3 regions of the Luteimicrobium sp. NPDC057192 genome follow, and region 3 is predicted to be linked to each of the others. Evidence: predicted binding sites of a transcription regulator. Region 3 holds the regulator's gene; each other region holds the start of a gene.
What was found. The regulator HrcA, encoded in region 3, represses chaperone genes, less so after heat shock. The targets are predictions, from matches to a motif close to TTNGCACTCGNNNNNNNCGAGTGCNAA.

Region 1: a site for HrcA is predicted at 5,669-5,695, ahead of groES (co-chaperone GroES). Genes of this name have one in related genera too.
Region 2: a site for HrcA is predicted at 2,494-2,520, ahead of groL (chaperonin GroEL). Genes of this name have one in related genera too.

What each region holds. Positions count from the first base shown of each region.
Region 1 is NZ_JBHUWD010000049.1:4,310-14,096, forward strand. Features, by position in the region: gene ACFT5B_RS18055 (GuaB3 family IMP dehydrogenase-related protein) at 1-938, opposite strand, end outside; gene ACFT5B_RS18060 (exonuclease domain-containing protein) at 1,016-1,738, shown strand; gene guaB (IMP dehydrogenase) at 1,742-3,295, opposite strand; gene ACFT5B_RS18070 (MerR family transcriptional regulator) at 3,396-4,523, opposite strand; gene ACFT5B_RS18075 (WhiB family transcriptional regulator) at 4,799-5,101, shown strand; gene groES (co-chaperone GroES) at 5,225-5,521, opposite strand; gene ACFT5B_RS18085 (methyltransferase domain-containing protein) at 5,719-6,969, shown strand; gene ACFT5B_RS18090 (glutamate--cysteine ligase) at 6,996-8,132, shown strand; gene ACFT5B_RS18095 (M20 family metallopeptidase) at 8,144-9,349, opposite strand; gene ACFT5B_RS18100 (DsrE family protein) at 9,533-9,787, shown strand, end outside.
Region 2 is NZ_JBHUWD010000035.1:46,413-56,199, forward strand. Features, by position in the region: gene ACFT5B_RS15700 (helix-turn-helix domain-containing protein) at 1-630, opposite strand, end outside; gene groL (chaperonin GroEL) at 753-2,378, opposite strand; gene ACFT5B_RS15710 (hypothetical protein) at 2,618-3,163, shown strand; gene ACFT5B_RS15715 (hypothetical protein) at 3,169-4,113, shown strand; gene ACFT5B_RS15720 (phytoene desaturase family protein) at 4,090-5,574, opposite strand; gene ACFT5B_RS15725 (cold-shock protein) at 5,580-5,783, opposite strand; gene ACFT5B_RS15730 (LytR C-terminal domain-containing protein) at 5,979-6,596, opposite strand; gene ACFT5B_RS15735 (DUF3263 domain-containing protein) at 6,664-6,969, opposite strand; gene ACFT5B_RS15740 (SGNH/GDSL hydrolase family protein) at 7,110-7,925, shown strand; gene ACFT5B_RS15745 (ABC transporter permease) at 7,991-8,812, opposite strand; gene ACFT5B_RS15750 (ABC transporter permease) at 8,809-9,639, opposite strand; gene ACFT5B_RS15755 (ABC transporter ATP-binding protein) at 9,636-9,787, opposite strand, start outside.
Region 3 is NZ_JBHUWD010000040.1:1,487-11,273, forward strand. Features, by position in the region: gene ACFT5B_RS16650 (MFS transporter) at 1-1,127, shown strand, start outside; gene hrcA (heat-inducible transcriptional repressor HrcA) at 1,190-2,218, shown strand; gene dnaJ (molecular chaperone DnaJ) at 2,274-3,392, shown strand; gene ACFT5B_RS16665 (16S rRNA (uracil(1498)-N(3))-methyltransferase) at 3,400-4,185, shown strand; gene ACFT5B_RS16670 (hypothetical protein) at 4,246-4,620, opposite strand; gene ACFT5B_RS16675 (sodium:solute symporter family protein) at 4,638-6,317, opposite strand; gene ACFT5B_RS16680 (histidine triad nucleotide-binding protein) at 6,526-6,870, shown strand; gene ACFT5B_RS16685 (P-II family nitrogen regulator) at 6,878-7,216, opposite strand; gene ACFT5B_RS16690 (ammonium transporter) at 7,213-8,523, opposite strand; gene ACFT5B_RS16695 (PhoH family protein) at 8,666-9,748, shown strand; gene ybeY (rRNA maturation RNase YbeY) at 9,745-9,787, shown strand, end outside.

The DNA of each region.
Region 1 (9,787 bases), on a different contig from region 3:
CGCGGGAGCTGCGCGTGGTGCGCCTCCGAGCCCCAGTGCCAGCCGGCGCCCGGTGCCTCCTGCGCGCGCGCCAGGGCCGCGCCGATCATGACCGCGTCCGCGCCGCACGCGACCGCCTTCACGAGGTCGCCGGACCGGCCGACACCGCCGTCCGCGATGACGTGCACGTACCGGCCACCCGACTCGTCGAGGTAGTCGCGACGCGCGGCCGCGACGTCCGCGACGGCCGTCGCCATGGGCGCGTGGATGCCGAGCGAGACGCGCGTCGTGTGCGCGGCGCCGCCGCCGAAGCCCACGAGGACGCCCGCCGCACCGGTCCGCATGAGGTGCAGCGCCGCGGTGTACGTGGACGCCCCGCCCACGATCACGGGGACGTCGAGCTCGTAGATGAACCGCTTGAGGTTGAGCGGCTCGGCGTTCGAGGAGACGTGCTCGGCCGACACCGTCGTGCCCCGGATGACGAACAGGTCGACGCCCGCGTCCACGACCGTCTGCGAGAGCTCCTGGGTGCGCTGCGGCGAGAGCGCGCCGGCGACCGTGACGCCCGCCGCGCGGATCTCCTTGAGCCGCTGCGTGACGAGGTCCGGGAGGATCGGTGCGGAGTAGATCTCCTGCATGCGGCCGGTCGCCTGCTCGGGCGGGAGCGTCGCGATCTCCTCGAGCAGGGGGCGCGGGTCCTCGTACCGGGTCCACAGCCCCTCGAGGTCGAGCACACCGAGCCCGCCGGCGTTGCCGAGCGCGACCGCGGTCTCGGGGCTCATCACCGAGTCCATGGGGGCCGCGACGATCGGGAGGTCGAAGTGGTACGCGTCGATCTGCCAGCCGACCGAGACGTCCTCGGGGTCGCGCGTCCGCCGCGAGGGGACGACCGCGACGTCGTCGAAGGAGTAGGCACGGCGCCCACGCTTGCCACGGCCGATCTCGATCTCGTTGCTCACCGGACCAGTCTAGGGTGCGGCGTCCTCCCGTCCCCGGCCTGCGTCGCCGTGTGGGCGGCCGGTGCCATCCTGACCGCATGAGCACGGGCACGTGGACGACCTCGCCCCTCCTCGGCTTCGACACCGAGACCACGGGAGTCGACCCCCTGGGGGACCGGATCGTGTCCGCCGCGCTCGTGCACCGCACGCCCGGCGTCGAGACGTCCGTGCGCACGTGGCTGATCGACCCGGGCGTCGAGATCCCCGACGGCGCGGCCGCGATCCACCGGATCTCGACCGAGCAGGCCCGCACGTACGGACAGCCGCCGCGCGAGGCGCTCGAGGAGATCGCGTCGGTGCTGCACGAGGCGCTCGCGGAGGGCGTCCCCGTCGTCGCGTTCAACGCGGGCTTCGACCTGGTGCTCCTGGACGCCGAGCTCGCACGGCACGGGCTCCGGACCCTGCCGGAGCGGCTCGGGCGGCCGGTTCCCGCCGTCGTCGACCCGCTCGTCCTCGACCGCGCGCTCGTGCCGCTGCGCCGCGGCGGCCGCACGCTCGGCGCGCTGTGCTCGGCCTACGGCGTGCTCGACCCCGAGGACCTGGAGGCGGCCGGTCTCCACGCCGCCGACGTCGACGTCGTCGCGACCCTCGACCTGCTCGCCGCGATGACCGCCGCCTACCCGCAGCTCGCCGTGATGGACCTCACGACGCTGCACGCCTACCAGGTCGACCAGCACCGCGCCTGGACCGCCGAGCTCGAGCGCTGGCGCGCCCTCGAGGGCCAGACCGGCCCGGCGGCGGAGCCCCGCCGCCGGGCCTGAGCCTCAGCTCCCCTGGTAGTTGGGGGCCTCGACGGTCATCTGGATGTCGTGCGGGTGCGACTCCTTGAGGCTCGCCTGCGTGATCCGGACGAACTGGCCGCGCTGCTGCAGCTCGGGGACCGTGCGCGCGCCGACGTAGAACATCGACTGGCGCAGCCCGCCGACGAGCTGGTGCGCGACCGCGGCCAGCGGGCCCCGGTACGCGACCCGGCCCTCGATGCCCTCGGGGACGAGCTTGTCGTCGCTCGTGACCTCGGCCTGGAAGTAGCGGTCCTTCGAGTAGGACTTCTTGCCGCGCGAGCTCATCGCGCCGAGCGAGCCCATGCCGCGGTACGCCTTGAACTGCTTGCCGTTGACGAAGATGAGGTCGCCCGGAGCCTCGTCGCAGCCCGCGAGGAGCGAGCCGAGCATGACGGTCTCGGCACCGGCCACGATCGCCTTCGCGATCTCGCCCGAGTACTGCAGGCCGCCGTCGGCGATGACGGGGATCCCCGCGGCGCGCGCGGCGAGCGAGGCCTCCCAGACGGCCGTGATCTGCGGCGCCCCGACGCCCGTGACGATGCGGGTGGTGCAGATCGAGCCCGGGCCCACGCCCACCTTGATCGCGTCGGCACCGGCCTCGACGAACGCCTGCGAGCCCTCGCGGGTCGCGACGTTGCCGCCGATGACCTGGACGTGGCGCGTCGCGGGGTCCGTCTTCAGGCGGCGGACCATGTCGAGCAGCAGCCGGACGTGCCCGTGCGCGGTGTCGGCGACGAGGACGTCGACGCCGGCCTCGACGAGCGTCGTCGCACGCTCCCAGGCGTCGCCGAAGTACCCGATCGCGGCGCCGACGCGGAGGCGACCCTCGGCGTCCTTCGTGGCGTTCGGGTACTGCTCGGTCTTGACGAAGTCCTTGACGGTGATGAGCCCGCCCAGGCGCCCGTCGGCGTCGACCAGGGGCAGCTTCTCGATCTTGTGCTTGGCGAGGATCGCTGCGGCCTCGTCGCGGGCGATCCCGACGGGAGCCGTGACGAGCGGCATCGGCGTCATGACCTCGCGCACGCGACGCGTCTCGTAGTCGGCGCTCGCGACGAAGCGCAGGTCACGGTTCGTGATGATGCCGAGGAGCACGCCGCGCTCGTCGACGACGGGCAGGCCCGAGACCCGGTACTGCCCGCACAGGGCGTCCAGCTCGGCGAGCGTGGCCTCGGGACCGACCGTCACAGGGTCGGTGACCATGCCGGACTCGGACCGCTTCACGACGTCGACCTGGTGCGCCTGGTCGGCGATCGAGAGGTTGCGGTGCAGGACGCCGATGCCGCCGTTCCTGGCCATCGCGATGGCCATGCGCGACTCGGTCACCGTGTCCATGGCGGCGCTGACCAGCGGGACCGCCAGGGAGATCTCTCGGGTCAGCCGGCTGGTCGTGTCGACCTCGCTCGGGACGACGTCGGTCTCCCCGGGGAGGAGGAGGACGTCGTCGTAGGTCAGCCCGATCCGTGTGAACGGGTTCGGCGGGTCCGTCGGGACCGGCTGGCCGGGCGTCGAGGCGTAGGTGGCAGGCACGTCCGTCATGTCAAGAGTCTACGTTCTGCGGCGGCCGTCCATTCCCGGCCGACCGGACGTCCCGGACCCGACGCGCCGCGGTGCGACGCGGCTCACACGACGCCCCCGTTCAGGCTTCCGCGACGGCGAGGACCTCGTGCAGCAGCCCCGGGAAGCTCCGCGCCCGGTGCACCTGGTGCGCGAGCGGGACCGCGGTCTCGTCCTGCTCCCGCCCGAGCCCGACGAAGATCGGGAGGGAGGGGTGCGCCTCGTGGATCGCCTCGACGAGGTGCCACGGCGGCTGGGTGAGCCCCGAGACCGTCACGACGGCGACCGGCTGGACCATCGTGACGAGCTCGATGGAGCGGTGGGCGCCCGCCGGTCCGGTCACGACGCGGGCTGTCACGCCGTGCGCGACGAGCGCCGCCGCGAGGGCGTGCGCCTGCACGGGCACGGGCTCGCCGATGGCCGAGAACACGAGGACGATGCGACCGAGCCGGGACGGGTGCGAGACCGGCGGTCCGGAGCGCTCGTTGACCTCGTCGCCGTGCTCGGCCTGGAACACGCGCAGCGCGTGCAGCGTCGCGTTGTTGAGCAGGACCTCGGGTGCCTCGCCCGGGCCGGCGAGGACGACGCGCGCGAGGAGGCGCTGCCGCGCCGGCTCGACGACGTCCGCCCACCAGGCCGCGGGGTCGCCGTCGGTCGCGATCCGCAGGAGCTCGTCGCAGCGCGCCTCGTCGTAGGCGATCGCGGCGTCGACGATCTCGGTCACGAGGGCGTGGGGGTCGAGCGGACGCCCGTCGCGCCCGGCGCCCGCGTCCCGTCCGCCCGCGATCGCGCGCAGCACGGGCCGCGGCGCCGCAGGGGCGTGACCGGAGCTCACGACCTCGGGGTCGTCGTGGAGGTCCTCGGCCGCGAGCGCCCGACTGCGCAGCTCGTCCTGCCCCGCCGCGAGCGCCGTGCGCGCGGCCTCGGCGGGGGCGACGCCGTCGAGCGTGAGCTCGCGCATCAGGAGGAGGCGGTCGACGTCCTCGCTGGTGTAGCGGCGGTGCGCGCCGGCGACGTGCGAGGACGGCCCGAGCCCGTAGCGACGGTCCCAGGTGCGCAGGGTCGCAGCCGCGACACCGAGCCGACGAGCGACGCTGGCGACGGTGTAACCGGACGCGCGGGCACCGCCCGTCGTCTGGGCCTCTGTGTCGCCGTCGTCGTTTCCTTGGCCCGGGATGCTCGTGGGCCTGCTCGTGCTGCCGCCTGTCACCCCTCGATTGTGCTCAGGGTCGCCCTCCACCGCCACCGGCGAACCGCGTCAAGAGTGCGTCAGCACCGCGCCATTTCACCCCGGGGCAAGCGATTCAAGAACGTTGCGGAGAAGGGTTGAACAATCTGTGAAGCGATTGCTAGGTTGTGAACCACCGACGACGGGGCCGGACCACACACGAGGAGTCCGGGTCCCCGAGTCGGCGAAGCAACTGCACCGCGTGGATCCTCCAGGGGGGCCACGTCCGCATCGTTCGCCAGCGAAAGGACGACGACATGACTGAGATCTCCCGCCTCCCCGGCCCCGTGATGGACCTGTGGGAATGGCAGTACCAGGGGGCTTGCCGCCAGACCGGTGACGAGGTGTTCTTCCACCCGGAGGGCGAACGGGGATCCAACAGGCGCAGGCGCGACGAGGCCGCGAAGGCCGTGTGCGCGAGCTGCCCGGTCATGGAGCTGTGCCGCGAGCACGCGCTGCGCGTGCGCGAGCCGTACGGGGTCTGGGGCGGCCTCACGGAGGACGAGCGCACCACCATCCTGTGCGAGCGGGACCGGCAGGCGCTCAGCCGCGTCAGCTGAACGGGCGCCGTCGGCACCGCCGCCGTCGGCACCGTGGACGAGACAGCACGAGGCCCCGCACCCGGGAGGGTGCGGGGCCTCGTGGCGTCACGGCCGGACGGGCCGCAAGCAGGTGAGCCGGTGTCAGCCGACCACGACGGCGAGGACGTCGCGCGCGGAGAGCACGAGGTACTCCTCGCCCGCGTACTTGACCTCGGTGCCCCCGTACTTGCTGTACAGGACCTTGTCGCCGACGGCGACGTCGAGCGGGACACGGTTGCCGTTGTCGTCGATGCGACCCGGGCCCACCGCGAGGACCTCGCCCTCCTGGGGCTTCTCCTTCGCGGTGTCCGGGATGACCAGACCGGACGCCGTCGTGGTCTCGGCCTCGACGGCCTTCACGACGATCCGGTCCTCGAGCGGCTTGATGGGGACCGACACAGCGGGCCCTCCCTTTCGCTGAGTACTGCTGCTGACGATGGGTTCGCGCGCACGCTGGCCGTCGTCGCGGGTGCCGGCACAGCGGGAGCACACAGCCCTCGGCGCCCTCGCGGGTGCCGCTGGCCTCGGGTCCAATCTAGGTGGGCGTTAGCACTCGGTCAAGGCGAGTGCCAGCCGCGTCGTGGGACGATCGAGCCGTGGACCTCGCGACCGTCGAACAGCTCACCTCGCCCGCCGGACGCGCCCTCCTCGAGGCCCTCCCCCCGTACGACGAGGCCCAGACGCTCGCGCTGTCCGCGGGTCTGCGCGAGCGCGGGATCGACCCGGGGCTCGCGGCCGCGGCGCTGACCCAGACCCGGCTGCGCGAGAAGGCGCGCGCGAAGCTCGGCCCGTTCGCCGACGGCATGCTCTTCACGCCCGAGGGGCTCGAGCAGGCCACGAGGCTTGTCGTCGCGGCACGCCACGCCCAGCGCTACCTCGCGGCCGGGACGACACGGGTGGCCGACCTCACCTGCGGCCTCGGCGCGGACGCGCTGGCGTTCGCGGGCGTCGGGCTGCGTGTCCTCGCCACCGACGTCGACCCGGCGACCGCCGCCCTCGCCGCGCACAACCTCCGCGCCTTCCCCGAGGCGGAGGTGCGCTGCGCCGACGGGCTCGCGCTCGACCTCGCGGCCGAAGGCGTCGACGGCGTCTACGCCGACCCGATGCGCCGGACCCGGACCGGGACCCGCGTCCTCGACCCGGCGGCCTACGCTCCCCCGCTCGACGCCGTCTGGTCCCTGCGTGACGCCGTGCCCGCGCTCGGCATCAAGGTCGGGCCCGGGATCGCGCACGCCGGCCTGCCCGACGACGCCGAGACCCAGTGGGTGTCCGTCGACGGCGACGTCGTCGAGGCCGCGCTGTGGTTCGGCCCGCTCGCACCGCGGGGCCCGGGGCGCACGGCGCTCGTCCTGCGCTCGGGCGTCGACGGTCGCGTCGCGGGGCGGGAGCTCCGCGGGCCGCGCCCCGGCGAGGAGGACCTCGTCGCCGACGTCGGGCCCGTCGGCACCTACCTCTACGAGCCCGACGGGGCGGTCATCCGGGCGGGGCTCGTCGCCCAGGTCGCCGCCGAGACGGGCGGGCGTCTGCTCGACCCGACCATCGCGTACGTGACGTCGGACGCCGGGCCCCAGGCGGCGTCGTCGGACGGGACGGACGTCCCGGCGGCGACCGCGTACCGGGTGCTCGACGTCATGCCGTTCGGCCTGAAGCGCCTCAAGGCCTACCTGCGGGAGAACGGCGTCGGGCGGGTCACCATCAAGAAACGGGGCACCGCGGTGACGCCCGAGCAGCTCCGCCGCGACCTGGGCCTGAAGAACACGCCGGAGAGCGCCGAGGCGACGCTCGTCCTGACGCGCGTGGCGGGTCGGCAGAGCGTGCTCGTCGTGGAGCCCGCTACCCGCGCGTAGCCCCCGCGCCATGGAAGAGTAGGTCCATGAAGCTGCCGTTCGCGCCGTCCGAGCGCTCCACGGTGGGGATCGAGTGGGAGCTCGCCCTCGTGGACAAGGACTCGGGCGACCTCCGCCAGGTCGCCCAGACCGTGCTCGACGCCGTCCGCCCCGAGGGGCGCGACGCCCACCCGCACATCGTGCAGGAGCTGCTCCTCAACACCGTGGAGGTGGTCTCCGGCGTCGGCCGGAACGTGCCCGACGCGGCGTCGGACCTCGAACGTGCCGTCGAGGAGATCCGCGCCGTGACCGACCCGTTGCGCGTCGAGCTCATGTGCGCGGGGACGCACCCGTTCGCGCAGTGGTCGCACCAGAAGGTCACGGACAAGGCGCGCTACAACACCCTCATCGACCGGACCCAGTGGTGGGGTCGCCAGATGCTCATCTACGGCGTGCACGTGCACGTCGGCATCGAGGACCGCCGCAAGGTCCTGCCCATCCTCCGGGCCATGCTCACGTGCTTCGCGCACCTGCAGTCGCTGTCGGCGTCGTCGCCGTTCTGGGGCGGGCGCGACACCAACTACGCGTCCAACCGCGCGCTGATGTTCCAGCAGCTCCCGACCGCCGGCCTCCCGTTCCAGTTCGAGGAGTGGTCGCAGCTCGAGTCGTACGTCGCCGACCTCACGCACACGGGCGTGATCGACGCGTTCGACGAGGTCCGCTGGGACCTGCGGCCCTCGCCCCGCAACGGGACCCTGGAGTCGCGCATCCTCGACGGCGTGACGAACATCAGCGAGCTGCGCGCCCTCGCCGCGCTCACGCACTGCCTCGTGGAGAAGTTCTCCCGCATGCTCGACGACGGCGCCGAGCTCCCGACGCTCCCGCCGTGGTTCGTGCAGGAGAACAAGTGGCGGTCGGCTCGGTACGGGATGGACGCGATCATCATCCTCGACGCGAAGGGCAACGAGGAGCTGGTGACGGACGCCGTCGCGCGCCTGCTCACCGAGCTCGAGCCCGTAGCCGAGGGCCTCGGGTGCGCCGACGACCTCGACGGGGTGCGCACGATCCTGCGCAAGGGCGCGTCGTACCAGCGGCAGCGCGCTGTCGCCCGGCGTGCGGGCGGGGAGCTGGACGCCGTCGTGGCCTCGCTGGTCGCCGAGATGCGGGCGGGCCGCCCGCTCTGAGGCGGGGGCGCTCAGCCCGAGGCGCGGGCGACGAGGAAGCCCGCCATCGCCTCGACGCCGAACGCGATCGCCCGCTCGTCCGCGCCGAAGCCGGGGTGGTGCGGCACCCCGTTGAGCCCCTCCGCCGGGTTGGCCACGCCGAGGATGTGCATCGCGCCGGGGAGGGCGTGGAGGAAGAGCGCGAAGTCCTCGCCGTTGAACGGGTACGCCGCGTGGAGGACCTCCACGGCTGCGTCCCCGAACGCGCCCCGGACGTGGTCGCCGAAGGCGACGCTCGGCTCGACCGCGTTGACCATGCCCGGAAAGGGCTCGCCGTCGAAGGTGAGCCGGGCGTCCGCGTCCCGGGCGACGGCACCGAGCTCCGCCCGCAGCTCCGCGTACCTGCTGTCGGGCCAGGCCCGGAACCACCCCCGCACGACAGCGGTCCCCGGTCGGTCGTCGACGTCGGCGTCCGTCAGCACGAACGTCGCGTGCGGACCGTCGGGCACCGACAGCTCCTCGGCGAGGCGCTCGAACGCCTCGTCCGAGTCCGGGAAGCCGACCGTCCCGAGGCGGCGCACCGCGGCGACGACGGCTGCGGCCCGAGCGGCGGCGTCGTCGCCGGTCAGCTCGACCCGGAACCAGTCGATGCCCGGGAAGCCGTACCCCGGGCCGACCGCGACGGCCCCGACGGGCAGCGGCCCGCAGTGGTAGGCGTGGATCTCGTCGATCCCGGCGCCGCCCGCGACCGACAGCACGCCGTCGTCGAGCATCGCGCGGGCGCCCGCGAGCGCCTCCTCCGCGGGCTGGAAGATCAGCACCACGCGGCCTGCGAGCTCGCCACGCGCGGCCGCACGCGCGAGCACCACACCGAGCCCCACACCGACGGCGGTGTGGAGGTCGTGGCCGCACAGGTGCGCGGCACCCAGCGCCTCGGACGCGAAGTCGAGGCCGGGGCGCTCGTCGGTCGGCACCGCGTCGACGTCGGCCCGGAACGCGATGGTCCGGCCGGGCTCCGAGCCCTCGACCGTCGCGACGACGCCGTGCCCTCCGACGCCCGTCGTCACGGTCAACCCTGCCCCGCGCAGGCGTTCGGCGACGAGGGCCGCGGTGCGGGCCTCGTTCCCGGCGAGCTCGGGATGACGGTGGAGCTCACGCCGCAACGCGACCAGCTCGTTCTCGAGGGCCTCCTCCACGCGTCCGACGTCAGCCCGCTCCGGTCTCGTCTCCGTGCCCATGCCACGCTCCCGCCCTCGGACCGTCGCCGGTGCACGGCATGTCGCCACGTCGCAGCCGTCCGAGCGCTGCGATCGTAGCGACGCAGCGTCGAGGAGGGAAGGCCGGGGACCGCCTGGCGGGACGGCCCGACGCGGTGGCGCGGGTGGTCCTAGCGTCGGCGGGTGAGCCCCAGGAGGACACCCATGACGACCCGGACGGTCATCCATCTCTTCCACGACGACGCCGACTCGATCAGCCTCGGCAGCCGCGTCCCGCAACGCATGCTCGAGGTCGCGCACGAGCAGGGCGTGGAGGTCGAGGTGTTCTGCTTCGGGCCCGCTCAGCGCCGGCTGTCCGACGCCGGGGACGAGGCCGCGACCTTCAACCGTCAGATCGACGAGCTGGTCGCCGCCGGCGTCCACGTCGGCGCGTGCGTGAACGCTGCACGGGCGGACGGC
Region 2 (9,787 bases), on a different contig from region 3:
GGCCGCCACCACGAGGGGGCCGGCCCGGCGCGCGGCGGCGTCGGCGTCGTCTCCCGGCCCGACGACGAGCCCGACCGCGGCGGACGGCAACCCGTCGACCTCGGGGACGGGTGCGGCGAGGGCGAGCGTGCCGTCCTCGGCCCGGACCAGGGTGAGCTCGGTCGAGCGCGCCCCGACGGGTCCCGTGAGGCCCAGCGCGACCGCCACGGCGCTCAGGGCCGCGTCGGAGTCGGCGCCCTCGTGCTCGGGCTGACCGTCGTCGGGCTCGACGCCTCGCACCCGGACGACGCACCGCAGCCGCGCCGATCCCTCGGCCGCGGGGTCGAGGACCGTCACGTGCGTCTCGGCGCCCGTGAGCTCGTGCAGGCGCCGCAGGTGCGGGAGCGCTGCCTCGCGCAGCCGCGTCGCGACGGGCGCGCGCTCGCCCAGCGCCCAGAGCGTCGTCCCCGGGACGTACCCGCCGGACGACGTCCGCGCGAGCAGGCCGAGCCGCTCCAGGTCCGTCGCGATCCGGTGCGCGGTCGACGTGGCGAGCCCCGCGCGCCCGGCGAGCTCGGTCGGGGTCAGCGGTGCGCCGTCGTCGTCGAACGCCGACAGGAGGCGCACCGCGCGGTCAAGCAGCCCGTCCATCCCCCCATCTTCCACGACGCGGCCGGGCGCCCCGCCGGACGGACGGGTCCGGGTACGACGACGGGCCGCCGTCCCCGGCGCGAAGCCGGGGCCGACGGCCCGTCGAACGAGAGGGGCTGGACTCAGAAGTCCATGCCGCCCATGCCACCGTCGCCGGCCGGCATGGCCGGAGTCTTCTCCGGCTTGTCGGCCACGACGGCCTCGGTGGTGAGGAAGAGCGCGGCGATCGACGACGCGTTCTGGAGGGCGGAGCGCGTGACCTTGACGGGGTCGTTGACGCCCGCGGCCAGCAGGTCCTCGTACACGCCGGTCGCGGCGTTGAGGCCGTGACCCGAGGGGAGGTTGCGGACCTTCTCCACGACGACGCCACCCTCGAGGCCGGCGTTGACGGCGATCTGCTTGAGCGGGGCCTCGATCGCAGCCTTCACGATCTGGGCACCGGTCGCCTCGTCGCCCTCGAGCTCGAGCTTCTCGAACGCGGCGGCACCGGCCTGGATGAGGGCCACGCCACCACCGGCGACGATGCCCTCCTCGACGGCAGCCTTCGCGTTGCGGACGGCGTCCTCGATGCGGTGCTTGCGCTCCTTGAGCTCGACCTCCGTGGCCGCGCCCGCCTTGATGACGGCCACGCCGCCGGCGAGCTTGGCGAGGCGCTCCTGGAGCTTCTCGCGGTCGTAGTCGGAGTCCGACTTCTCGATCTCGGAGCGGATCTGGTTGACGCGACCGGTGATCTGGTCGGCGTCGCCCGCGCCCTCGACGATGGTCGTCTCGTCCTTGGTGACGACGACCTTGCGCGCCTGGCCGAGCAGGTCCAGGGTCGCGTTCTCGAGCTTGAGGCCGACGGTCTCGGTGATGACCTGGCCGCCCGTGAGGATCGCGATGTCCTGGAGCATGGCCTTGCGGCGGTCGCCGAAGCCCGGGGCCTTGACGGCGACGGACTTGAAGGTGCCGCGGATCTTATTCAGCACGAGGGTGGCGAGCGCCTCCCCGTCCACGTCCTCGGCGATGATGAGGAGCGAGCGACCGGCCTTCATGACCTGGTCGAGCACCGGCAGCAGGTCCTTGACGTTCGAGATCTTCGACTCGACGAGCAGGACGTACGGGTCCTCGAGGACGGCCTCCTGGCGCTCCGGGTCCGTCTCGAAGTAGCGGGCGAGGAAGCCCTTGTCGAAGCGCATGCCCTCGGTGAGCTCGAGCTCGAGGCCGAAGGTGTTCGACTCCTCGACGGTGATGACGCCTTCCTTGCCGACCTTGTCGAGCGCCTCGGCGATGAGCTCGCCGATCGCCGGGTCGCCGGCCGAGATGGCGGCCGTGGCGGCGATCTCGTCCTTGGTCTCGATCTCCTTCGCGGAGTTGAGGAGCTGCTCGGTGACGGCCTCGACGGCCTTCTCGATGCCCTTCTTCAGCGCGATGGGGTTCGAGCCGGCGGCCACGTTGCGCAGGCCCTCGCGCACGAGCGCCTGGGCGAGCACGGTGGCGGTGGTGGTGCCGTCACCCGCGACGTCGTCGGTCTTCTTGGCGACCTCCTTGACGAGCTCCGCACCGATCTTCTCGTACGGGTCGTCGAGCTCGATCTCCTTGGCGATGCTCACGCCGTCGTTCGTGATCGTGGGGGCGCCCCACTTCTTGTCGAGAACGACGTTGCGGCCCTTGGGGCCGAGCGTGACCTTGACGGTGTCCGCGAGCTGGTTGAGCCCGCGCTCCATGCTCCGACGAGCTTCCTCGTCGAACGCGATGATCTTGGCCATGGGGACAGATCCTCCGCTGGTGGCTTCGGTGGGTCTCCGACGCCCGCGACGGACGGCCCGACCACCCGCGTTCAGGTCACGCGTGCGGTCCGGGGCCTCGCCGGACGACCCGGGTTTGTCACTCTCCATACGAGAGTGCTAACGCCATTATTGGCACTCGGCCCTGGCGAGTGCAAGACGCGAGGCCTCCCTCGGCCGGGGGGTCCGTCCGCCCTGCGCGAAACGCTAGGCTTCGCGGCATGTCCAACGGGGATCCGCGCGCCGAGGCGCCGCGTCCGCTCGACGCGGCGGCGTCGTCGCCGGCACCGCCGCCGCACCGGCTCGGCACCGCGGCGCGCACCTGGCGCATCTCGCTCGCCGCGGCCGCGCTCGTCGTCCTGCTCGTCGCCCAGCTCGTGCCGACGACGTTCAAGAACACGAACGACTGGTTCCCGCTCGGCTCGCTGTCGCAGTACGCGTTCGCGACCAACCCGGACGGCACCGTGAAGTCGGCGTTCATCATCGGCACCACGGCCGAGGGCGACGAGGTCAAGGTCTGGCTCGACCAGATGGGCATCGGCGTCGGGCACGCGGAGGTCGAGGGCCAGCTCCAGCGGGTCGTCGACGACCCCGACCTGCTCGCCGGCGTGGCCCGCGCGTACGCGTGGCGGTACCCGCACCGACCCCCGCTCGCGACCCTCACGCTCAAGCGCTCGACCAAGAAGCTCCACGACGGTCGACCCACCGGCGAGGAGAGCGTCGAGGTGCTCGCCGTCTACCACGTGCCCGCCGGAGGGGTGAAGTGAACGCGATGAGCACCGTCGGGAACGGTCTGCGCGCGGTCGGCCGCTGGTGGGTCTCCCCCGTCGCGCTGGCCCGCATCGCCGTGCTGCGCGCCGCCCTCTACCTCTTCACGATCTGGGACATCTTCGTGCTCACGCACGACGTGATCGGCCACGGCTACTCGCGCGAGCTCTACCAGCCCACGCTGATCGGCCGGATCCTGCCGATCCCGGAGCCCACCCCGACCGGCGGCTACGTCATGCAGTGGACGCTCGTCGTCACCTGCCTCGCGACGCCCGTGCTCATGGCGTGCTCGGCCCGCTCCCTCCAGTGGGCCGGGCGCGTGACCGGCTGGGTCGCCGGCGTCGTCTTCCTCGCGTGGATGGAGAACTCCCAGGGGTTCGCGTACGTCTCGCACGACCACATGGCGCTCGTGCTCGCCCTGCTCCTCCTGCCGACCGTGCCCCCGGCGCGCTTCACCGACCAGACGCCGTCCGAGGCGGCCGGGTGGGCGATCCGCTGCCTCCAGATCGCCGTCGTCATGACCTACTTCGGCTCCGCGCTGCAGAAGATCGTCCGCACCGGCGGCCTGTTCGACTGGCCCAACAGCTCGGTCATCGTCTGGTCGCTGCTGCGCCGCGGCCGCTCCGCGGTGAGCTGGTCGACCGACTACCCGGGCCTGCTCAAGGTCGGCCAGTGGATCCTCTTCATCGCCGAGCTCGCGTCGCCCGTCGTGCTGTGGCTGCGCGGACGGCTGCTCTACGTGGCGGTCGCGCTCGTCTGCGTGTTCCACCTGATCACGTACGTCGCGCTCGGCATCCACTTCCTGCCGACCGTGATCTGCTGGCTCGCGTTCCTGCCGCTCGAGCGGCTCGTCCCGTGGGCCCGCCTCCGGCTCGGCCTGCGCCCGTCCGACGACGCCGCGGCGCTCGAGGGCGCCGTCGTCCCGTCAGCCGCGGCCGAGCTCCGGTAGGCGCCGGATCCCGAACGACCGGCGCAGCACGCGCCGCGCGGCGAACCAGCCGCCCAGCCCGTGCACGCCCGGGCCGGGCGGCGTCGACGCCGAGCACAGGTACACGTCGTCGAGCCCGCTCGCGTACGGGTCGAGCCACGGCGTCGGGCGCGCGAACATCCGGTAGAGCGACACCGCGCCCGCCGCGATGTCCCCGCCCACGTAGTTCGCGTTGTGCGCGGCCATCTCCGTGGCCGGCGTCGCACGCGAGGCGACGACGACGTCCCGGAAGCCCGGCGCGAACCGCTCGATCTGCGTCGTGATCGCCTCGGTCTGGTCGACCGTCGAGCCCGCGGGCACGTGGGTGTACGTCCACAGGGGGCGCAGGCCGCCGACCTCGCGCGTCTCGTCGACCACGGTCGGGTCGCTCAGGAGGACGACCGGCCGGGCGGCGTGCCGTCCCGCGTGGACCTCGCGCTCCGCCACCGCCATCTCCCGGCGCGTCCCGCCGACGTGCACCGTGCCCGCTCGGCCGACGTCGGGGTGCTTCCACGGGACGGGTCCGCTCAGCACGAAGTCCACCTTGGAGGCGGCGTTCCCGTAGCCGAACGCGTTGAGCGACCGCGCGGCACGGTCGGGAACACGGTCCGCGAAGACCTCGACGAGAGTGCGGGGCGTGGTGTCGAACACGTACGCGCGGGCGGGCGGGAGGTCGGCCTCGGAACGCACAGGACGCCCCTTCACGATCTCGCCGCCGTGCGCCTCGAGGTCGGCGACGAGAGCGCCGACGATCGCGCCCGAGCCGCCGCGCGGGATCGGCCAGCCCTTCTCGGCGTGCGCGAGGGCACCCAGCAGGAGTGCCGTCCCCGCGCCCGCCATCGACGGCAGCGACGTGATGGTGTGCGCCGCGATGCCCGTGAGCAGCGCCGGAGCCTCGTCGCCCTTGAAGCGGAGGTTCCAGGCCGGCGTGCCCTGCTCGAGCGCGGCGAGCCCGAAGCGCACGGCCGACCACGGCGTCGAACCGCTCACGCCCGGCGGGATCGACCGCTTGTCCCCCAGCGCCACCGCGACGACGTCACGCCAGTGCGGCGACAGCCGGCCGAACAGGTCGCGCCACGCGCCGCCGTCGGGGCCCAGCCCGGCGACCGTCCGCTCGAGGTCACGGAACGCGATACCCGCGCGGCCACCGTCGAGCGGCTGCGCGTACGAGATCTCGGGAACCAGGAGCTCGACCCGCTCCTCCAGGCCGAACGCCTCGAGGAAGGGCGACGCCCACGCCATCGGGTGTACGGCCGAGCAGACGTCGTGGACCACACCGTCGGCGAGACCCAGGTCGAGCGTGCGGGCGCCGCCGCCGACGGTGTCCTCGGCCTCGAGCACGAGCACCCCGAGGCCGGCACGCGCCAGCGTGACCGCTGCCGCGAGACCGTTGGGGCCGGCCCCCACGACGACGACGTCGTGGCCGGGACGCGACCCGTTCATGCTGCTCAGAGCGGCCGGACCTGCTCCGCCTGCGGGCCCTTCTGGCCCTGCCCCACCTCGAACTCGACCTGCTGCCCCTCCTCGAGGGACCGGTAACCATCCGACTGGATCGCGCTGTAGTGCACGAACACGTCCTGGCCGCCCGCCTCGGGGGTGATGAAGCCGAACCCCTTCTCGGCGTTGAACCACTTGACGGTGCCCTGGGCCATCTGAGTCTCCTTCTGCGGCAGGCCGTCCCGAAAGTCCCCTCGGACCGCGCCCGACCGCTCTGCGAATCGCTCTTGCCATGTCCGCCCGCGAGCAACCGCCCACGGTGCACGTGCGAGCCTAGCCGCGACCGCGCGCGAGGGGAATGCCCGAGGCTGGTGTGTTTCGCGAGGTGAGCACCCCGAGCGGGTCGAACGTCAGGACAGGTCGTGGACCAGCACGGCGATGATCGGGGCGCCGCCCTTGAGGGCGCTCACCTGCTCGACGTCCGAGATGCCGAGCGACGAGCCGACCGCCTTGGCCGTGGCCTCGTCCTTGCTGTCGACGTAGTAGACGACCGAGTCGGCGAGCTTGGTGCCCGTGTAGTCGCCCGGCGTGACCTTCGTGAAGCCGTCGCCCTCGAGCGTGGTGGCTGCCTTCGCGGCCAGCCCGGTGATGCCGGCGCCGTTCTTCACCGCGACCGCGGTCGCGTGGTCGACGTCGGCGCTCGACGTGTCGTCGGCGCCCGACGTGTCGTCCGATCCGGACGCGTCGGCGGACTTCGTGGGCTTCGGCTTGGTCGTCGCCTTCGGGGTGGACTTGGTCGAGTCCTTCGAGGCGGACGTCGTCTTGTCCGTCGCGCTCGCGCCGTCGGAACCCAGCAGGTTCGACGCGATCGTCACCGCGCCGTACGCCACGACGGCGAACACGACCGCGACGACGACGAACGGGACGACCTTGCGCCAGGGGCTGCGCGGCACCCGGTGGACGCCCGTCGGGGCGTCCTCGGGGACGTCGTCGAACTCGTCCGGGGGGTACCGGTAGCTCTTGCTCACCGGCACAGGGTAACCGCCGGTCCTCGGCGCTCAGAATTGCCGCCCACGGCCAGGGCGACGCTGCAGGTCACGCGCCCGAGCCCAGCCGTCGAGCCGAACGCTCGCGCTGGCGCGCGGAGCGCAACCGTCGCAGACGCTTGACGAGCATCGGGTCGTGCGCGAGCGCGGCGTCCGTGTCGATGAGCGCGTTGAGGGTCTGGTAGTAGCGCGTCGCGGTCATCCCGAAGAGCTCCGAGATCGCCGCCTCCTTGGCGCCCGCGTACTTCCACCACTGGCGCTCGAAATCGAGGATCGCGCGGTCGCGCTCGTCGAGCGCACCGCCGGACCGCTCGCCCGCCGACACGTCCGTGAGCCGACCGATGGCCTCGCCCATGCCCGCTCCTCTCGCTCTCCCGACCCCGCCAGGGTACGGGGCGAACCACACGGGTGTCATTCGCCCGCGCCGCGCGCCCCGGAGACCGCTCCCGGGGGCGATCGCCGGTACCGCCCGGGGTGCTGGTCCACAATGGCCAGGTGACAACGAGCACCGACCCGCGCCCCCTCGCCCCCCGCTGGACCTCCTACGTCGCGATCGGCGACTCGTTCACCGAAGGCCTCTGGGACACCGACCCGGCGGCCGCGGACCGGTGCCGAGGCTGGGCCGACCGGCTGGCAGCGTCGCTCTCGGCGCGCCGGGTCGCAGGCGGCGAGGCGCCGCTGCGGTACGCGAACCTCGCCGTGCGCGGCAAGCTCCTCGGCCCGATCGTCGGCGACCAGCTCCCCCGCGCCCTCGACCTCGGTCCGGACCTCGTCAGCCTCGTCGGCGGCGGCAACGACATCCTGCGCCCGCGGGCCGACGTCGACCGGCTGTCGGTGCTGCTCGAAGAGGCCGTCGTCGCGCTGCGGACCGCCGGCGTCGACGTCCTCCTGGCCACCGGCTTCGACGCGAGCGAGAGCCCGATCGTCTCGCTGACCCGTTCGCGGGTCGGCGTCTACAACGCGAACATCTGGACGATCGCCCGGCGGCACGGCGCGCACGTCCTGGACCTGTGGGGCATGCGCGCGCTCCAGGACTGGCGCGTGTGGGCGCAGGACCGGATCCACCTCACCGACGAGGGCCACCGACGCGTGGCCGACGCCGCGCTCGTCGGGCTGGGGCTCGCCCCGGACGACGCCGACTGGGACGTCCCGCTCACCCCGCTGCCCCGCGCGCCCTTCTCCGACCGCGCCCGCGAGAACGCGCGCTGGGCCCGCGAGTACGTGGGCCCCTGGGTCCGGCGACGGGTCCGGCACGAGTCCTCGGGCGACGGCCGCGCCGCCAAGTACCCGGACCTCACCGACTGGACCTGAGCCGTGCGGGCATCCGTTCTGCTGCCTCGACGGGCGAGGAGCAGCAGAACGGATGCCCACACGATTCAGGCGAGGAAGAGCGCTCGCAGCCGGCGGGTGGTGACGGTCAGGCCGACCGCGACCATCGCCACGAAGTACAGGACGTGCCACCAGATGCCGGGCGCGAGGTCGCCCGTCGTGAGCCCGCGCACGAGCTCGACGGCGTGCCACAGCGGCATGGCCTGGATGAGCCACTGGAGCGGGGCCGGGTAGACGCTGATCGGGAAGAACGTCGCGGACAGCAGGAACATCGGCAGCAGCACGATGTTGATCCAGTCCATCTGCTGGAAGGTCTTCATGAGGCTCGTGATGGCCATGCCGAACGACGCGAACGCGAACGCGACCAGCACGACGGCGGGCAGCGCGAGGATCGCCGTCCAGGACAGGTTGAGGCCCATGACCTGCATGACGGTGAGGAAGCCGGTGGCGTAGACCGCGCCACGCAGCAGGGCGTAGGAGATCTCGCCCAGCGCCACGTCGAGCGGCCCGAGGGACGTCGCGAGCATGGCCTCGTACAGCCGCGCGAACCGCATCTTGAAGAACACGTTCCACGTGGAGTCGTAGACGGCGCCGTTCATCGCGGAGACCGCGAGCAGTCCCGGCGCGATGTACGCCGCGTACTCGACCGTCAGCCCGGACGGCAGCGTCACGTCCCCGACGTACGTCCCCAGCCCGACGCCCATCGCGAGCAGGTAGAACACGGGCTCGAAGAAGCCCGAGAGCACCACGGTCCAGTTGCTCGTCTTGGTCGCCGACAGGTTGCGCGCGACGACGGCGCGCGCGTTCCCCGCGTAGAGCGCGCTCACGCCGCCGGAGCGCGCGAGCGCGGTGGACAGGTCCCCGCTCATGCGCGCAACCTCCTCGTGAACCGGCGCCGCACCGCGAGCCAGCCGCCGGCGACCAGCCCGACGAGCACCACGACGTGGACGGCGATCAACCAGCCCGGCTCGCTCTCGCCGTACGACACGACGCGCCCCAGCTGCGTGGCGTGCCACAGCGGCGAGACCCAGCCGATCCAGTGCAGCCAGCCCGGCAGCGTCGACAGGGGGTAGAACGTGCCGGAGAACAGGAACATCGGAGTGAAGATGAACCGCTGCACGATCGCGAACTGGCCCTTGTCCTCGGTCAACCCCGCCGAGTACGCCATGAGCGGCAGCCCGAACGCGAGCCCGCCCATGATCCCGATGAACGGCAGCACGAGCACCGTCCAGGAGTGGCCCAGGGCCCCGAAGGCGAGCGCCAGGACCGCGTACGCGAGGGTGGTGAAGAACATCCGCACCAGGACGGCGATCACGATGCCGCCGGCGAGCTGGCTCGGCTCGACGGGCGTCGCGTTGACCCCCCAGAAGAGCTTCCTCCAGCGGAAGCCCTCCATGATCACGTAGGTGAACTCCTCGGTCGCGACCGAGACGGCGGAGGTCACGAGGAGCGCGGGCGCCACGAAGACCACGTAGTCCACCGGGCCGTTCGGTCCCGAGGCGACGGGGGTGTCGATGAAGGTCGCGAGCCCCATGCCGAGGCCCAGGAGGTACAGGAGCGGGCTGCCGAGCCCGCCGACGACGATCGTCCAGCCGTACGCCTTCATGGCGCGCAGGCGGTACTCGGCGACGTACCACGCGCCGAGACGACGGACAGGCGCCTCGGGGGCGGCGTCCTCAGGAAGCAGGGTGCTCATTCGATGAGGCTCCGCCCCGTGAGGCGGAGGAACACGTCCTCGAGGCTCGACCGGCGCACCAGGCTTGTGGTGGGCCGCAGGCCGCGGGCGGCGACCTGCTCGAGGATCGCCTCGCCGTCGGACGCGTAGACGAGCACGCGGTCCGGGA
Region 3 (9,787 bases):
GCATCGTCAGCCCGCAGGTCACGGGCTACATCCAGCAGGAGTTCCGCGGGTTCGAGCGGGCGCGCGCGTTCGGGATGTTCGGCGCCGTCGTCGGGGTGGCGACGGCGATCGGTCCGCTGCTCGGTGGGCTCCTCATCCAGGCGTTCGGGGAGCAGGACGGCTGGCGCTGGGTGTTCGGCATCAACGTCCCGATCGTGGCCGTGGTGCTCGCGGTCGCGGTCCGGGCCGTGCCGCGCACCGTGGCGGTGCGCCGCAGCGCCCTCGACCCGGTGGGGCTCGTCGGGATCGCCGCGACCACGGTCGCGGTGATGGTTCCCTTCGTCCTGACGACGGGCACGGGCGACTCGCCCGCGCGCTGGTGGTTCCTCCCGGTCGGGGTCGTGCTGGGCGCGGCGACGATCCTCTGGGAGCGCCGGTACGAGCGGCGCGGCCAGGACCCGGTGCTGTCGCCCGAGGTCTTGGGGCTGCGTTCGTTCCGGTTCGGGGCGCTCCTGGGGCTCGCCTACTTCGCGGGGTTCACGAGCGTGTTCCTCGTGATCACCCTGTTCCTCCAGGACGACCTGGGCCTGAGCGCGCTCCAGGCAGGCCTGGTCGGCCTGCCGTTCGCGATCGCGTCGGGGATCTCGGCGCTCGCGTCCGGGCGCGCCGTCGCGCGGTGGGGGAGGCCGGTGGTCGTCGTGGCGCTGTGCGTCGTCGTCGTGGGTCTCGCGGGCACCGACCTCGCTATCCGGATCATCGGGGCCGCGCCGGACCGGACGGCGCTGCTGTGCGTCGTCGTCGCGACCACGCAGTGCGTCGCCGGCGCGGGTTCCGGGCTCGTGATCGCGCCCAACCAGACGCTGACGCTCGCGGAGGTCCCCGTGCGGCGCGCGGGGATGGCGGGCTCCATGCTCCAGGTCGGGCAGCGGATCGGCTCCGCGGTGGGGATCTCCGCGGTCCTCGCCGTGTTCTACGGCTCGCAGGCTTCGGGCGCGAGCGGGTCGGCCGCCGTCGGGCGCGGGCTGCTCATCACGATCGCGCTCGTGCTCTGCGCGCTCGTCGTCGCCCTGCTCGACGCCCGCCGCCGGGCCGGCGAGGCAGGTGACGAGGATGTGGAGGCTCCCCGGGCCGACCGCGAAACAGCGTAGGCTTGGCACTCGGAGGGTGAGAGTGCCACTCGTGCGCGAGGTCGGCAGCGACAGGAGGACGTGTGAGCGAGGAACGACGGCTCGACGTGCTGCGTGCGATCGTGGAGGACTACGTCCGCACGCGCGAGCCGGTCGGGTCGCGCGTCCTCACCGAGCGGCACAACCTCGGCGTCTCGCCGGCCACCATCCGCAACGACATGGCCGCGCTCGAGGACGCCGGGTACATCGCCCAGCCGCACACGTCGGCCGGGCGGATCCCCACCGACAAGGGCTACCGCCTGTTCGTGGACCACCTCGCGACCGTCAAGCCGCTGTCCCAGCCCGAGCGGCACGCGATCGAGCAGTTCCTCGACGGCGCCGTCGACCTCGACGACGTCGTGGCCCGCGCGGGCCGCCTGCTCGCCGAGCTCACCGGTCAGGTCGCCGTCGTCCAGTACCCGTCGCTGCGCCGCTCGGGGCTGCGCCACCTCGAGCTCGTCGCCGTCGGCGAGACCCGGCTCCTCGTCGTGATCATCACCGACACCGGGCGCGTCGAGCAGCGGATGCTCGAGGTCGCCGCGGTCCCGGGCGAGGACACGCTCGCCGTGCTGCGCGCACGGCTCAACGCGGTCGCCGTCGGGCGCCGGCTCGCGGGGCTCGCCACCGAGCTCGAGTCCGTCGCGCAGCAGCTGCCGCCCGACGACCAGGACCTCGCACGGCTCGTCGCGGACGTCGTCGTGCAGACGCTCGCCGAGGAGAGCGAGGAGCGGATCATGCTGACCGGCACCGCGAACCTCGCGCGCACCGGCATGCGCTTCGAGCACGCGCTGCGCCCGGTCCTCGAGGCGCTCGAGGAGCAGGTGGTCCTGCTGGGCCTGCTCACCGAGATGGCCGAGGACGCCGCCGGCCGGTCGGGCGTGCGCGTCCGGATCGGCCACGAGACCCAGTACGACGGGCTCTCCGAGACGTCCGTCGTGACCACCGGCTACGGTTCTGAGGGGGAGGTCGTCGCGGCGATCGGCTCGATCGGACCGACCCGCATGGACTACCCGGGGACCATCGCGTCGGTGCGCGCGGTCGCGCGCTACCTGACCCGGATCCTCGCCAGCTGAGCTCGCCCCGACCGTCGACCGAACCCGACCCGTACCCGTGCCTGAGAGTGACTTGGTGAACGACTACTACGAGATCCTCGGCGTCCCGCGCGACGCGAGCGCCGACCAGATCAAGAAGGCCTACCGCAAGCTCGCGCGCGAGCTGCACCCGGACGTCGCCGGACCCGACGCGGAGGACCGCTTCAAGGACGTCTCGCGCGCCTACGAGGTGCTGTCGAACCCGGACAAGCGCCAGCAGTACGACCTCGGCGTCGACCCGACGGCCCCCGGGGGCGGCATGGGCGGCTCCGGCGGCTTCGGCTTCCAGGACATCTTCGAGACGTTCTTCGGCGGCGGTCAGGCGCAGCAGGGGCCCATCCCGCGCTCGCGCCGCGGGCAGGACGCGCTCGTCCGGCTCGACGTCGACCTGCAGGACGCGGTCTTCGGCACCAAGCGCGAGCTCCAGGTCGACACCGCCGTCGTGTGCCGGACGTGCGGCGGCACGTGCTGCCGCCCCGGGACCACGATGCACACCTGCGAGGTCTGCAAGGGCCGCGGCGTCGTGCAGCGCGTCCAGCGCTCGTTCCTCGGCCAGATCATGACGACGGCGCCCTGCGCAGCGTGCCAGGGCTTCGGCACCGTGATCCCCGAGCCGTGCGTCGACTGCGGCGGCGAGGGCCGGGTCCGCGAGCGCCGGACCATCTCCGTGAACGTGCCCGCGGGCGTCGAGACGGGTACCCGCATCCGCCTCACGTCGCAGGGCGAGGTCGGCCCCGGCGGCGGCCCCGCCGGTGACCTGTACGTGGAGATCCGCGAGCGCCAGCACGAGACGTTCGTGCGCCGCGGCGACGACCTGCACTGCACGCTCGAGGTCCCGATGACGGCGGCCGCGCTGGGCGCGAGCATGACCCTCGACACGTTCGACGGCGAGCAGGAGGTGGACCTGCGCCCCGGCACCCAGCCCGCCCAGGTCGTGACGCTCCGCGGCCTCGGTGTCGGGCACCTCAACGGCTCGGGCCGCGGCGACCTGCAGGTCCACGTCGAGGTCCACGTCCCGACGACGCTCGACGAGGAGCAGGCCGAGCTCCTGCGGTCGCTCGCGAAGCTGCGCGGCGAGGAGCACCCCGAGCCGCGGCTGTCCGCGGCGCACCCCGGCGTGTTCTCGCGGCTGCGCGACAAGTTCTCCGGCCGGTGACCGCGGCGTGAGCGCGCCCGTCTTCCTCGCCGAGCGTGGTGCGGCGGACCCGCTGAGCAGGTTCGCCCCGGGGGACACCTACGTGCTCGACGGCGCCGAGGGCCGGCACGCGGGCGTCGTCCAACGGCGCCGCGCGGGGGAGCAGGTCGACGTGGTGGACGGTGAGGGCACGCGGCTGCGGACCGTCGTCGTGAGCGCCGACCGCGACACGCTCGAGCTGCGCGTCGAGGCCGTCGAGGTCGAGCCCGAGCCCGCCGTGCGGCTCGTGCTCGTGCAGGCGCTCGCGAAGGGCGACCGGGACGAGCTCGCGATCGAGGCGGCGACCGAGGTCGGCGTCGACGCGGTCCTCCCGTGGCAGGCCGAAAGGTCCGTCGTGGTGTGGCGCGGCGAGCGCGCGGCCCGCAGCCGGGCGCGCTGGATCGCGACCGTGCGGGCCGCGGCCAAGCAGTCGCGGCGCGCCCGGGTCCCCGAGGTCCGTCAGGACGTCACGACGGCGGCGCTCGCCGGCGTGGTGCGTGCGACCGTCGCCGCGGGCGGTCAGGTCGCCGTGCTGCACGAGGACGCCACCGAGCCGCTCGGCGCGCTCGCCCTGCCCGCCGCGGCGGCGGGCGACGTCGTGCCCGAGGTGCTCGTCGTCGTCGGGCCGGAGGGCGGGATCTCGGACGCGGAGCTCGAGCGGCTCACGGAGGCGGGCGGGCGGCCGGTGCGGCTCGGCCCGCACGTGCTGCGCACGTCGACCGCGGGCCCGGTCGCGCTCACGCTCCTGTGCGAGCGCCTGGGCCGCTGGGCCTGACACGCCGGAACGCTGCGGCCCCCGGACGGCATGCCGTCCGGGGGCCGCGGCGTTTCGTGCTCAACCGAGCTGACGGCCCTCGCCGACGGCGCGCTCCTCCTCTTCCTCCTCGTAGCTCGCGAGGATGTCCTCGGCGGGCACCGGGCGCAGCCGGTCCCAGAGGAAGAAGAGACCGCCCACGACGAGCATCGCGACGCCCGTCCAGATGTTGATGGCGATGCCGCCGGTCTTGGCCTTGTCGGCGGTGGGGTCGGCGAGGCCGACCACGAGGACGATCAGCCCGTACAGGACGAAGATGGCGCCGATGATCCGCCGCAGGTCGAAGCGGCGGGTCGAGCGGACGTGGGCCTCCTGCTCCTCGGGCGTCAGCTCGAGGTGGTGGGAGACGATGCCCGCCGGGACCGCCTCGTGCGGCTGGTTGCTGCTCTGGCTCACGGGATGCTCCTCGGGTCTCACAGGAACGGCAGGTAGAGGACGACGCACAGCACGAGCGCCACGGTGCCCAGCAGCGCCGGCGAGCGGTACCAGGCGGTGTCGGACGCGACGGCGCCTGCACGCATGTCGATCGTCCCGACGCCGTAGACGAGGCCCTTGAGCTCGCTCACGTCCTTCGGCTTGGTCAGCGGGGTGATGATCGCCGCGACGACGAGGACCGTGACGAACGAGATGATCGCGCCATACATGGTCTCGGCGGTGGCCGAGCCGAACAGGCTGTCGTCGTTGAGGTAGGCGATCCAGACGATGGTCGGCGCCACGATGCCGGCGATGTAGGACCACAGGGCCGCCTGCGCGGTCATGCGCTTCCACAGCAGGCCGATGATGAAGACGCCGAACAGCGGGGCGTTGAAGAACGAGAACAGCGTCTGCATGTAGGTCATGATGTTCGTCGCCCGGGAGGCGATGAACGCGGTCCCGATGCCCACGAGCACCCCGACCACCGTCACCCAGCGACCCACGCGCAGGTAGTGCAGGTCCGGCATCTTCGGCTTGATGTAGCGCTGCCAGATGTCGTACGTGAAGACCGTGTTGAAGCTCGAGACGTTGGCCGCCATGCCGGCCATGAACGACGCCAGGAGGCCGGTCACGGCGACGCCGAGGACGCCGGTCGGCAGGTACATCTGCATGAGCTTCGGGATGGCGTCGTTGTACGTCAGGCCGGAGTTGTCGGCGCCGCTGAGCTGGTTGCCGAGGACGGCGGCGGCGATGAGCCCGGGGATCACGACGATGAACGGGATGAACAGCTTGGGGAACGCGGCGATGAGCGGCGTCCGTCGGGCGGCGGACATGTTCTTCGCGGAGAACGCGCGCTGGACCTCGGTGAAGTTCGTCGTCCAGTAGCCGAAGCTCAGGACGAAGCCCAGGCCGAGGACGATGGTCAGCCAGTTCGTCCCGATCGGGTTGGTGACGTCGCCGATCCCGGTGCCCTTCCAGGCGGACAGGTGCAGCGGGTCGGTCTTCGCGAACGAGTCCTGGAGGCCACCCCAGCCGCCGACGCGGTGGAGGCCGACGATCGTCAGCGGGATGAGCCCCGCGAGGATCACGAAGAACTGGAGGACCTCGTTGTAGATCGCCGAGGACAGGCCGCCGAGCGTGATGTAGACGAGCACGAACCCGGCCGACACGAGGATCGCGACCCACAGGGTCCAGCCGAGCATCGCCTCGATCACGATGGCCATCGCGTAGAGGTTGATCCCGGCGATGAGCACGTTGGACACCGCGAACGCGATCGAGTTGACGGCGTGCGGCGCCTTGCCGAATCGCCGGAGCATGAACTCCGGCACCGACCGGACCTTCGAGCCGTAGTAAAAGGGCATCATGACGAGGCCGAGGAAGACCATCGCGGGCACGGCGCCGATGAGGTAGTAGTGCAGCGTGGACATGCCGATCTGCGCGCCGTTGGCCGCCATCCCGATGATCTCGGTGGCGCCGAGGTTGGCGGCGACGAACGCCAGGCCGGTGATCCAGGCGGGCATGCGGCGCCCGGACAGGAAGAAGTCCATGCTCGTGCGGACCTGGCGCCGCGCGACGAACCCGATGCCGATGACGACCCCGAAGTAGACGACCACCATGAGGTAGTCGACCCAGCCGAGGTCGAGGTGGATGCCCGAGGTGGACTCGGCGAGGACTCTCATGCGACTCCTTGGGAGCGGACGGGACAGCCGACCGGTGCAGGTGGGCACCGATCGGCTGGGGGGCGTCCGGCACGCTACGGCCGGTCGTGGCCATGTGCCAACTTTTCGATCAGGCACCGGTTTGAACGAGCGAAGAGCCCGCGGACGGGTGAAGATGCCCCCTCTCGGCCTGCGGGCGGCCGCCTCCACGGACCGCTACGGTGGCGCCATGAGCGAGACCGACTGCCTGTTCTGCAAGATCGTCGCCGGTGAGATCCCGGCGGACGTCGTCGCGTCCACGGACCGCGCCGTCGCGTTCCGCGACGTCAACCCGCAGGCGCCCGTCCACGTGCTGGTGATACCGCGCGAGCACCACCGGGACGTCGCAGCGCTCGCGGCCGCAGACCCCCAGCTGCTGGCCGACGTGGTCGCGCTCGGGCAGCAGGTCGCGTCCGACCTCGACGAGGGCGAGTTCCGGCTGATCTTCAACACGGGCGCGAAGTCGGGCCAGAGCGTGTTCCACACGCACGGCCACGTGCTCGCGGGGGCCCGGCTCGGCTGGACGCCCGCCTGACGAGGCCTCAGACCGCGGCGGCGCCCGTTTCACCGGTGCGCACCCGCACCACCTCGTCGACGGTCTGGACCCACACCTTGCCGTCGCCGATGCGCCCGGTGCGAGCAGTCTCGACGACGGCCCGGACCACGTCGTCCGCGGCGTCGTCGTCGACGAGGACCTCGAGCCGGATCTTCGGCACGAGGTCGACGCGGTACTCCGCGCCCCGGTAGACCTCGACGTGCCCGCGCTGGCGGCCGTAACCGTGGACGTCGGACACGGTCATCCCGTGCACGCCGAGCTCGGTGAGCGCCTCGCGCACGTCGTCGACGGCGTGCGGGCGCAGGATCGCGGTGACGAGCCTCATCCGTGGCTCCTTCCGATCGTGGACGTGGTGGTGAGCTCGTAGGCCGACTCGGCGTGCTGGCTCGCGTCGAGCCCGGCGTGCTCGTCGTCGGCCGTGACGCGCAGCCCCATCGTCGCGCGCACGACGCGCGCGATCGCGTAGGTCGCGGCGAACGCGAACGCCGATGTCGCGACGACCCCCACGAGCTGCTTGCCGAGCTGCTCGACGCCGCCGCCGAGGAAGAGACCCTGGTGGGTCACGGCCGGGTTGACGACGGTCGCCGCGAACAGCCCCACGCACAGCGTCCCGACGACGCCGCCGACGTAGTGCACGGCCACGACGTCGAGCGAGTCGTCGTAGCGGAACCGGAACTTGAGGCGGATCGCGAACAGGCACACGGCGCCGGCGACGACGCCGAGCGCGAGCGCGGGCAGCGGCTGCAGGTAGCCGGCGGCGGGCGTGATCGCGACGAGGCCGGCGACGGCGCCCGACGCGGCGCCGAGCGTCGTCGCCTTGCCGGTCAGCCTCCTCTCGAGGGCGAGCCAGCCGATCATGCCGCCGACGCCCGACAGGTGCGTGGCGAGGGCCGCACTGGCCGCGAGCGTCCCGGCGGTGAGCGCGGAGCCTGCGTTGAAGCCGATCCAGCCGACCCAGAGAAGTCCCGCTCCGAGAAGGGTCAGCGGCAGGTTGTGCGGCGCCATCATCTCGCGCGGCCAGCCGCGCCGGGGGCCCAGCACGAGCACGAGGGCGAGCGCCGAGGCGCCCGAGCACATCTCGACCACGGTCCCGCCCGCGAAATCGAGGACCCCGAGCCGGTGGAGCCAGCCGTCGGGCGAGAACACCCAGTGCGCGACCGGCGCGTAGACCACGACCGACCAGACGGCGACCAGCACGACGAACGACTCGAACCGCATCCGGTCGGCCGTCGCGCCGGTGAGGAGGGCCGCGGTCAGCACGGCGAACAGGAGCTGGAAGAGCACGAAGACCAGCGGCGGGATGCTCAGGTCGGTGCCGGGGACGGCGGTCGTCGCGTGCGCGAGGCCCACCAGGTGCAGGCCGCCGACGAGGCCGCCGCCCGCGTCGTCGTCGAACGCGAGGGAGTAGCCCACGAGGACCCACGTCACCGAGACGACGGCGATGCAGGTGAAGCTCTGCATGATCATCGCGAGGACGTGCTTCGAGCGCACCATGCCCGCGTAGAAGAACGCGAGGCCGGGCGTCATGAGGAGGACGAGCGCGGTGCACGCGAGCACCCAGGCGGTGTCGCCGGAGTCCACGTGGACGGACGACGTCGGCGCCGCGGCGAGGACGTGCGCGAGGACGGGCATGGCGAGGCGTTCCTCTCGGGTGCTTCCGGACCGCGGACCCGGCAGCGGTCGGGCGGCGGCGTCAAGATACAGGTGGACGGCCCTCGATAAGATGGGGGTTCCACGACTCGACCAGAAGGAGCGCGACGGCGTCAGCCGGCTCATGACATCGACACCCCGCACCGAGGACACGGAGCAGCCCGCAGGCGGCGGCGCCACGTCCGGTCCTCGGATCGAGCACCGTATCGTCGTCCCGCCCAGCGTCCCCATGGTCGCCGTCCTCGGCAGCCGTGACTCGGTCCTGCGCGCGGTGGAGGACGGCTTCCCGAGCGTCGACGTGCACGCGCGCGGCAACGAGATCGCCGTCGCCGGCTCCCCGGGCGAGGTCGCGCTGGTCTCGCGGCTCCTCGACGAGCTCGTCGAGATCGCCGAGTCCGGCACGCCGCTGACGCCCGACGTCGTGCGCCGGTCCATCGGGATGCTCACCGCTCCCACCGCGACCCGCCCCGCGGACGTCCTGACGTTCAACATCCTGTCGAGCCGGGGCCGCCAGATCCGCCCCAAGACGGTCGGCCAGAAGCGCTACGTGGACGCGATCGACGCCAACACCATCACGTTCGGCATCGGCCCCGCCGGCACGGGCAAGACCTACCTCGCGATGGCCAAGGCCGTGCAGGCGCTGCAGGCCAAGCAGGTGAACCGCATCGTCCTCACGCGCCCGGCCGTCGAGGCGGGGGAGCGTCTCGGCTTCCTCCCGGGCGGGCTCAACGAGAAGATCGACCCGTACCTGCGCCCCCTCTACGACGCGCTGCACGACATGGTCGACCCGGACTCCATCCCCAAGCTGATCGACAACGGCACCGTCGAGGTCGCGCCGCTGGCCTATATGCGCGGTAGAAGTCTGAACGATGCCTTCATCATTCTTGACGAGGCGCAGAACACGTCCGCCGAGCAGATGAAGATGTTCCTCACGCGCCTGGGCTTCGGCTCGAAGATGGTCATCACGGGCGACGTGACGCAGGTCGACCTGCCCGGCGGGACGACGTCGGGCCTGCGCGTCATCGAGGACGTGCTCACCGGGGTCGAGGACGTCGAGTTCTGCCGCCTGACGTCTTCCGACGTGGTGCGGCACCGGCTCGTGAGCGACATCATCGACGCGTACGCGCGGTGGGACGTGGCCGGAGCCCGCACGCAAGGCCGATCCGGCGGGGACCGCCGGCGCGACAACCGAGGAGCCCGCGCATGAGCATCGAGGTCAACAACGAGTCCGGCTACGAGGTCGACG